Regions from separate parts of the Pseudanabaena sp. UWO310 genome, predicted to be linked through region 1. Evidence: riboswitches for the same ligand, from Rfam matches in the RefSeq annotation. Region 1 holds a riboswitch; the other holds the start of a gene.

What was found. A riboswitch is a leader RNA that binds a small molecule or an ion and turns the genes downstream of it on or off. The one in region 1 is predicted to bind cobalamin.
Region 2: linked by a shared signal. The riboswitch ahead of PseudUWO310_RS10315 (hypothetical protein) and the one ahead of PseudUWO310_RS01845 (DUF1636 domain-containing protein) in region 1 are both predicted to bind cobalamin.

Annotation. Positions count from the first base shown of each region.
Region 1 covers NZ_SELU01000003.1:30,302-34,723, forward strand. Annotated here, with positions in the region: gene PseudUWO310_RS22680 (hypothetical protein) at 37-213, shown strand; gene mazG (nucleoside triphosphate pyrophosphohydrolase) at 398-1,207, opposite strand; gene PseudUWO310_RS01835 (DUF2605 domain-containing protein) at 1,318-1,635, shown strand; gene PseudUWO310_RS01840 (DUF2973 domain-containing protein) at 1,768-2,046, shown strand; cobalamin riboswitch at 2,354-2,559, shown strand; gene PseudUWO310_RS01845 (DUF1636 domain-containing protein) at 2,591-2,983, shown strand; gene PseudUWO310_RS01850 (response regulator) at 3,318-4,388, shown strand.
Region 2 covers NZ_SELU01000025.1:57,407-61,828, forward strand. Annotated here, with positions in the region: gene PseudUWO310_RS10310 (ATP-binding protein) at 1-780, opposite strand, end outside; cobalamin riboswitch at 985-1,133, shown strand; cobalamin riboswitch at 1,412-1,560, shown strand; gene PseudUWO310_RS10315 (hypothetical protein) at 1,587-2,036, shown strand; gene PseudUWO310_RS22870 (hypothetical protein) at 2,029-2,232, opposite strand; gene PseudUWO310_RS10320 (class I SAM-dependent methyltransferase) at 2,333-3,181, shown strand; gene PseudUWO310_RS10325 (glutathione S-transferase family protein) at 3,334-4,050, opposite strand; gene PseudUWO310_RS10330 (MarR family winged helix-turn-helix transcriptional regulator) at 4,202-4,422, shown strand, end outside.

The sequences.
Region 1 (4,422 bases):
ATCTTGAAATCTAGTTTACTTAATGCTTTTAAATCCATGTCTCGCCAAGTTGATTGTCAAAAAGAATGTACCAATGGCTGTATCCTCGGCGATAAATGCCCTAATTTGGAATATCTTGCTAAAGCTCGTAAGCTTTTAGCCGAGACCTCCATTGACAAGTTAATTGAAATTTCTGACTCCCGCTTTTTGCCACCCCCTCCTACTGCCCAGTAATACAAAAGCTCAAAATGGCTACGCCATTTTGAGCTTTTGTATAGCTATATTCACTTAAGTCAGGAAATCAAACCCAATAGAGAGTTGCGGCGCGAAGCGCCGCAACTCTCTATTGGGTTTGATTTTGAATTCCCACAAGATGATTGGCGGTGCTTCGCACCGCCAATCATCTTGTGGGTTTTAGCTATTTAAGCTTTTCTTTTGCCTTTTGCCAGAACTGCTCCAGTTCCTCAGTCGTAAAACTTTCGATGGGGCGATCGCTTAACTGTTCGATGGTTTCTAGCCGTTGAATAAATTTACGGTTAGTAGATTGTAAAGCAGCGGCAGGATCGAGGTCATACCAACGGGCGACATTGATCAGGGTAAATAATAAATCTCCCAGTTCCGCCTGTTGGTTTTCCTTAGATTCATGGGCGATCGCTTGATGCAATTCCCCTAACTCTTCGTGAAACTTTGCCCATACCCCTTCCACATTGTCCCATTCAAACCCATTCGCTGCGGCTTTCTGAGAGATTTTCATGCCTGCGGTTAAAGGGGGCAGCGATCGTGCATAGCGTTTGAGTTTGTAGATGAGTTTCTGAGTATCCGCTAGATTTTCACCCTTCTCCTCCGCCTTGATTCTTTCCCAATTTTGATGGATTTCGTCCATATTTTCCGTTTTGACATCACCAAAGACATGGGGATGGCGACGAATTAATTTTTGGGCAATGCCTTCGGCAACTTCCGCAAGCGTAAAAGTATGGGTTTCACTGGCAATCTGAGATTGCAAAACTACCTGCATTAATAGATCTCCCAACTCTTCCGCGATCGCTTGACTATCTGCGCCCTGAATAGCATCTACCACCTCATAGGCTTCTTCGATCACATAGGGAATCAGACTTTCAGGTGTTTGCGCCAAATCCCAAGGACATCCACCATCGGGCGATCGCAGGTTCGCCACAACATCGATCAAATGTTGCAAGGCTATCAAGTTTGCCGAATTATCGAAACTCATAATATTTGTTTAATGTTAAGAAAAGTAACAAAATGCTATAATAACTTCAATAAAAATATTGCTTTTAACAAACTTACATAGCGTCAATCTTGTCGCCAGAGATCTGCCCAATGAGTAATACTGCTAGTCCCGATCCTGAGATGCTGAGAAAACTTCTAGAGCCTTTACTAGAAGATTTTACCTATTGGTTCGACCGTTCTCAGAAATTACTATCCAACGAACGCATAGATTTTTTGTCAGAAAAGGATCAAAAAAGTTTGCTAGAACGGGTTGAAAATGCTCTCAAAGAGGTTGCAGTGTCAGTCTCACTATTTCGGGCTACAGGGCATCAAGTTGGTGTAGATATGACAACTATGAAACCTTGGCATCAACTGTTAATGGAGTGCCAAGCCGTAGGGATGCGCTACTATCGTAATCAAGTAATTTAAAATTTTAATTTCGATCTCTCCCTGCACCGATTAGCCCTCTATCAGTATCTATCTAAATCTGGTGTCTTCTTATTTTTCCATCAGGGCTTCCTTATTTCACTTAAATTTATATATTTTTTCAGGAAAGTAGACATGGTACAAATTATTTACATACTCGCTTTTACTGTGCTCTCTATTTTTGCCATTAGCAATCTTATTCGTAGCATGATTGCACTTTCTCAAAATGAATCCCGTGGCTATCAAGATAATCGCAACCGCCGCGTGTCACCTCAGTACGCACACCCTGAGTTATGGGATAAGGATGGCAAATATATTGACGAACCACTAATGGTTATTAAGTCCATTAATGTCGATGATGCCCGCTCAAGGCTTGATGCTCTCTACAATTCGTCACCTAGTGGCGAAAAATAAGCAGTTAAAAAAGCAAAGCGTAAACGATACTCAATCCAAAAAGTTATAGCGCACGTGCAACGTGCGCTACAGCTTTTGATTCTGGGTTTTAATTATACCCAGCCACTTAGTAAACGTCAGTTCAGGTTAAGCTGGCAAATTTTAAAAGCCCAAAATTAAAAGCCTTGCTACGCAAGGCTTTTAATTTTGGGCTTTGAGAAAGGGTTTGCTATGCAAACCCTTTCTCAAAGCCCGTTTCAAATTATCCTGAACTCATGTTAGTAAGGGTTTTCAAGTTAAGAAATGGCGTAGCCATTTCTTAACTTGGTATAGGATAGATCAGGTCGGTTTTCGTAGGTAGCAGCTACGAGACGTAAGGGGGAAAGTACGGTGTAAACCCGTCACTGTCCCGCAACTGTGAATATTTTAGAGCTTGAGGTTAGCTGATGTCGTTGCCCTTAAGTGGCTCTAATTTGCCCTTAATTTGCTCCTAATTTATAAGTCAGGATGCCCGCCGACTGTTTGCTGTAAATTTCACGATCCCCATATCATCTGCGAGGTACGGATGAATCATAGTCTATTAGTTTGTACTACCTGTGCCAGCACTTGGCAAAATGGCAAAAAGGTAGGAATTAGTGGTGGTGAAACCCTGCTAAAAGAGCTTTCTCAATTGCATCAAGAACGGGCGAGTGATAAATTGCGATCGCAGTTTGAGATCCGTGCTGTGTCATGCATGAGCGCCTGTAGCCATGCTTGTGTCGTTACTTTTGTCTCCGAGGGTAAATATTCCTATCTATTTGGGGATTTGCCCATTGATACGGAAAATATGCCCACAACAGCCTCGGCGATTTTATCCTGTGCGGAAATATATTGCGATCGCGCCGATGGCAGTCTCACATGGAAAGAGCGTCCTGAGCCATTAAAAAGTGGCGTAATTGCTCGCATACCACCTGTTTGACCGCAAAGTATTGTTGACTGAGCAAAGTCCAAGCCCTTTTTTCTCATATATAGCTACAGTCACTTGACTGTAGTTATACATTCATAGAACAAATTTGGTTTGCTTAACTTGTAATTTTGTTAAAAAATTTGAAATAAAACAGTAAAAGCCTCGCTTAGCGAGGCTTTTACTGTTTTATTTCAGCGTAAACTGTTCTAAAAAGATTTAAAATCAAGGGGCGATTGTAATTCCGATAATGTCGATAGATTTTTTGTATAGAACTGAAATTTAAAAACTAAAATTTAAAAACCGAAATTCAAAAACCGAAATTCAAAAAACAAATTTGTAACACCTCATGCAAGGCACGCTCCGAGAAATTGACATCCATACTATTATCCACCTGATCGAGTGTGGGCAACGAACTGGTGAGTTGTTAATTGAATCCAGCACTGGAAAATTCTGGTTTTTATTTTTTGATAATGGCGAATTAATCTATGCTACCGACACTGATAGCAATTTGACTCGACTACAGGATTATTTGCATGGTTTAGGCTTAGACCAAGCGCTCGACCGTTTGTCTAGCTCGAAACTGGGGATTAATGTTTTAGAATACGGACAAATTTGGGCGCTTCTAGAAGCGAATATCTTAAGCCCCGACCAAACTAAGTCAATTCTCGAAGGAACCATCCGCGAAGTCCTTTTTGATATTATCGGACTCTATCAAGGTACTTTTGTTTTTGAAATTAGTACGGCTCTTACGCCAAGGTTAACCAGATTTAAATTTTCGCAAATTAGTTCGCAATATTCGCAACAGCTTCAGACATGGAAGAAGTTTTATCCAGTATTGCAGTCCCTCGATCAATGTCCCATACTGCTCGATCGCGAAGCTTTGCCCCATCTAAGTGCTTGGATCGATGGCAAAACGACGCTCCGACAACTGACCAGATATACGGGACAAGATATTAGCCAGATCGGACAGCAGATCTATGATGCGATCGCCTTGGGACAAGTGACGATTAACCCCTTAGCTCTGAGTGCGCCCCAACAGGTTAAAGTTCAGTCTCCACGTATTTTATGTATTGATGATAGTGTGACCATCTGCCGCGCGGTGGAGTATATTCTGCATAATCACGGCTTTCAAGTGATGGCGGTTTCCAGTCCGACGAAGGCTTTGAGTTTGATTTTTCAGCACAAGCCCGATCTGATTTTGTGCGATATCACTATGCCAGAAATCGATGGTTATGAGCTATGTGGAATGCTCCGTAAGTCCAGTGCCTTTGCTAAGGTTCCGATTATTATGCTGACAGGAAAAGATGGATTTATCGATCGCGTTAAAGCGCGGATGGTTGGGGCTACGGAATATTTAACTAAACCCTTTGGGGAAAAAGAGTTACTGACCACTGTTGAAAAATATTGCAAGCGCTAGTTTAGTAATTTCGTGACTTGGGATAAAAACGCAA
Region 2 (4,422 bases), on a different contig from region 1:
AGAAAAAGTCAGCAACAATGGAACCGTGTAAACTACATGGCAATCCAGCCCCCGCAACTGATCGCCCCGTTCGACAAACAAATATCCAGCCCTTGACTGTTCTTTAAGATCGATGCGGTTTTCAATGCGATCGAGGTTATCCACAATTACCACTAAGCCTTTCTTGCCAGCAGCTTGTAGTCTTTCCTTGGCAGGAGCCAGTAACTCCTTATTAATGGAAGTAATAATACTATTGGTGCGGGATTCCAACCGTTCGCGCATTTGCCGACGCAATGACGGGCTATTCTTGGCTTGAGCCGTAATCTCGGCAATCCCCACTGATAGCTTAAAATTTGCACTCAGATCGAGCTTGGTTTGTAAAATATCCTTCAGTTCGCCAAACAATTTCTTGAAATATTCTGGGATGATGTTGATCCCCTCCTTTTCTAAGCCGTTGCTGAGTTGTCCTGCGATCGCTAACAAAATATCACTCGCATCGACATCGCTCAGTTCTAATTGGCGATCGCATTCAAAATAAGCGACATAAAACTTTTTCTCGGTCAGTTCATGCTTCAGCCGCAAAAGTTCTGTTGATTTGCCGCAGCCGATATGTCCTGTAAATAACTGACAGGTGGACTCATCGGGGGAAATCCTCACAATCTTGCGAGATAAACTTTCAATTAGCTTTTCACCCCGCACCGTTGAGAGATCAATATAATAGCTGCAATCCTCTTCATTACTAGAATCAAGAGGATGCGTCGGGTTGCAAGCTTTATAAAATCGAGAAAGTTCAAGATCCATAGTCGGATTTTAAGATGAGGATGAGCCATATCAAGTGCCGCCTATCCTAATATAGCGGATGTAATACCAATTCACGAGAGTGTGCTAACACTTTTGTGAATTAAAAACCAAAACCAGTAAGGGTTTTAAAAGTACAAAATGACAGAGCCATTTTGTACTTTTAAAACCTGCCTATGAAAAATTGCTAATCGCCATAGATGTTATACTTTGACTTCAGCTTTCGGTTTTAGTGAGGAGCAGTCACTAAAAGTAATGGGGAAAGATTGGCGCAAATCCAACACTGTCCCGCAACTGTGATTTTCTGTTGAAAAGCAGAAAGAGTCAGAACGCCCGCCGAAGCTCATTTCAAATCCATAAATCTACATCTACGAGGTAATAGATGCGTCGGGTTGCAAGCTTTATAAAATCGAGAAAGTTCAAGATCCATAGTCGGATTTTAAGATGAGGATGAGCCATATCAAGTGCCGCCTATCCTAATATAGCGGATGTAATACCAATTCACGAGAGTGTGCTAACACTTTTGTGAATTAAAAACCAAAACCAGTAAGGGTTTTAAAAGTACAAAATGACAGAGCCATTTTGTACTTTTAAAACCTGCCTATGAAAAATTGCTAATCGCCATAGATGTTATACTTTGACTTCAGCTTTCGGTTTTAGTGAGGAGCAGTCACTAAAAGTAATGGGGAAAGATTGGCGCAAATCCAACACTGTCCCGCAACTGTGATTTTCTGTTGAAAAGCAGAAAGAGTCAGAACGCCCGCCGAAGCTCATTTCAAATCCATAAATCTACATCTACGAGGTAATAGATGAAGTTAAAAGATAGTGATTGGCAAGGCAATTTTGGCTATTGGCAAAAGAGCTTTATTCACGCAAACCTGATGATGATCGGCTATGCTGCATGGCAAGGCTTTTTGCAGCATGGTCGAGGAGTCGTGTTTTGTGATGTTGATCGCAATGCGATCGCTCCTAGTAACACAGGCTTAGAAGTTACCCAATTCAAATCCCAATTTGTTGCTGAACAAGAATTAATCTCTTCAATTCAAGCTTTTTCTCTCGATCAAGAATTGATCGCTATTCTTGTGCAAGCTGTTGGGAATTATGCCCCAGACAAAGAGATTGTTCTCTTGATGAAGATGGAGCAACAGCTTGAAATCAATCTTTTCCAAAATCTGAAAATCTTTCCCCCCGATTGTTTTGAGCAGGTTAACCGACGTTGGGAAGAGTTTCAGCCTTGTTTAGAAACATACCCTAAATGAGGGTTATACCCATTCCCAACATGGCAACGCCATTTTGGGAATGGGTATAACCTGACTGGGTTTGGTGTTTACAGCAATTATCGATCAAACGAATCACAAGGAAATTCATGAAAGTCTTGCTAAGCAAGGCTTTCATGAATTTCCTTGGCTTGGGTTTGAGCGCAAAGCGCTGTAATTCACGAAAGTGTGACAACACTTTCGTGAATTGGTATTAGATAAGGACGGGCGGAGCTTTGCGCCGTTCGTCCTTTGGACTTAGTCCAGCCCATAGCGAAAACTGCTATATTTACTAATCTATGAACAATGTAATTCGCTACCAAAACGCTGCACTGCAATATTACCGAGATTTGACAGGCTCTTCCTATCTTCACTATGGTTATTGGGAACCAATTCCATCTCCCACAGATGAGTTGACGGTTACCAAGTTGCGTGTAGCCCAAGAAGCCTATGCGACCCATCTTCTCGCTTTCCTTCCCACCGATATTCATTCCGTATTAGATGTTGGTTGTGGGAATGGAGATAATGCTGTAGCGATGATTGAGAAAGGTTTACAAGTTGAGGGACTTGCTCCCGATCCACTTCAACAAGCTAATTTCTTGGAACGTACCAAGGGAAAAGCTTTATTCCATATTGATACCTTTCAAGAATTTGTGCAAGCGCCGCAAAAGTATTCCGCACAGCTTACTTATGATCTAATTCTATTTAGCGAAAGTACTCAATATATGTCGCCAGAAATGATCGCAGAAGGTTCGGCTGTGGTGGTGAAATCTGGCAGTTATGTGCTGTTAGCAGATATGTTACGGAAAGATCCTGAATATAAGGAAGGAATGTTTTCTAACTGTCTGATTAAGGCCGATCTGCATAAATCAATGGAGAAGGCGGGATTTAAGTTGGTCAAGACCGATGACATTTCGGCACATATTGCTCCAACTTTGGATATCTGCGTGCAAAGCTTCCAAACCTTTGGAATCTCTACACTGAAATATATCGGCAATCTAATTGCGATCGCAGTTCCACCGATCTATAAAGTTATGCGTTACTTTTTCGGAAAGTCAATCAAAAACTTGATTACGGAAGGGCTTAATGCCTCGACTCTTTTTCACAAGCATCTCTGCTATGAAATTCAACTTTGGCAAAAGCTATAGCAACGAAGCCCAAAGATGAGTGGCGGCGCGAAGCGCCGCCACTCATCTTTGGGCTTTTATGTCCTGATACAGTTGGCGGCAGCTATAAATATAAAACCCTAAAACCTGCGGCGCAGCCTGCGCCGCAGGTTTTAGATTTGTTTTTTGCGGAGCTATTTAATCAACTCACTCAAAAAACTATTTCTCTTTTGGAAAAACTCATCCAGTAATTCGTAATAATTTTCGTCAACGGCTTGCTGAACCGATGGTCGCTCTAATAGAGCTTCGCGCCAAGCCTTAACTTTGGGAGTCCGATCGCTAAAGCCAAAATTTTGATAGCGATCGAAGGCAACAAAATAACGGAATATGGGGGCATAGACCGCATCAATCAGCGAAAATTTTTCGCCTCCAAAATATGGTGCTGCAATGAGTTGTGCTTCTAGTAGTTCTAAATTTGCAATCAAGTCTAACCGTTTTGCTTCAAAAGTCTCTTCATCCTTAGCCGAGTAGAAACCCGCAATTTTTGTCAGTAGATTTGACCCAAATTCGATCCAAGAGCGATGTTTAGCCTTGGTTAAGGCATCCTCAGGATGCAGCGAATCGGGCGTAATTTCATCAAGATATTCACAAATTACGGCGGATTCAAACAAGACTTCATCATTAACCAGCAGTAATGGTACTCTCCCCAATGGCGAAATTTTAAGAAACCAGTCGGGTTTGTTGGCAAGGTCGATATATTCGCGATCGCAAGAAATTTGCTTTTCAAGGACAGTGATTAGCGATCGCTGCACGTAGGGACAAAGGGTATGGCTGATCAGCTTGAGTTTAGGCAACATGGCAATTTGTAAGTGCAATTTGTAAAGGGGGCTAATATCTGAATATAGTTGCATTTACATTAATTGCAATTGCAACTATGTTTAACTTAGCATATTTAATTGCAATTGCAACTAAATTCCCAAAGATAGGGGCGGCGCGAAGCGCCGTCCCTATGAGCCTATTTTTATAATTGCGATTGCAACGATTTTTTTGGATACTGGAAGTATGTCAATAAATTCACCCCTAGATCCTTTGCGAAGTTCGGTTTGGCGATCGCTTTTGACCGTTCATACCAAGCTGCTTGATCGCATTGCCCAAAAGCTTGATCAAGCCGATCTGCCGCCTTTGGAGTGGTATGACGTACTGCTCATACTCAAAGAAGCCCCCGATCACCGTTTGCGCTTAAGCGAACTGGCTGAAAAAGTGCTATTAACCCGTAGCAATCT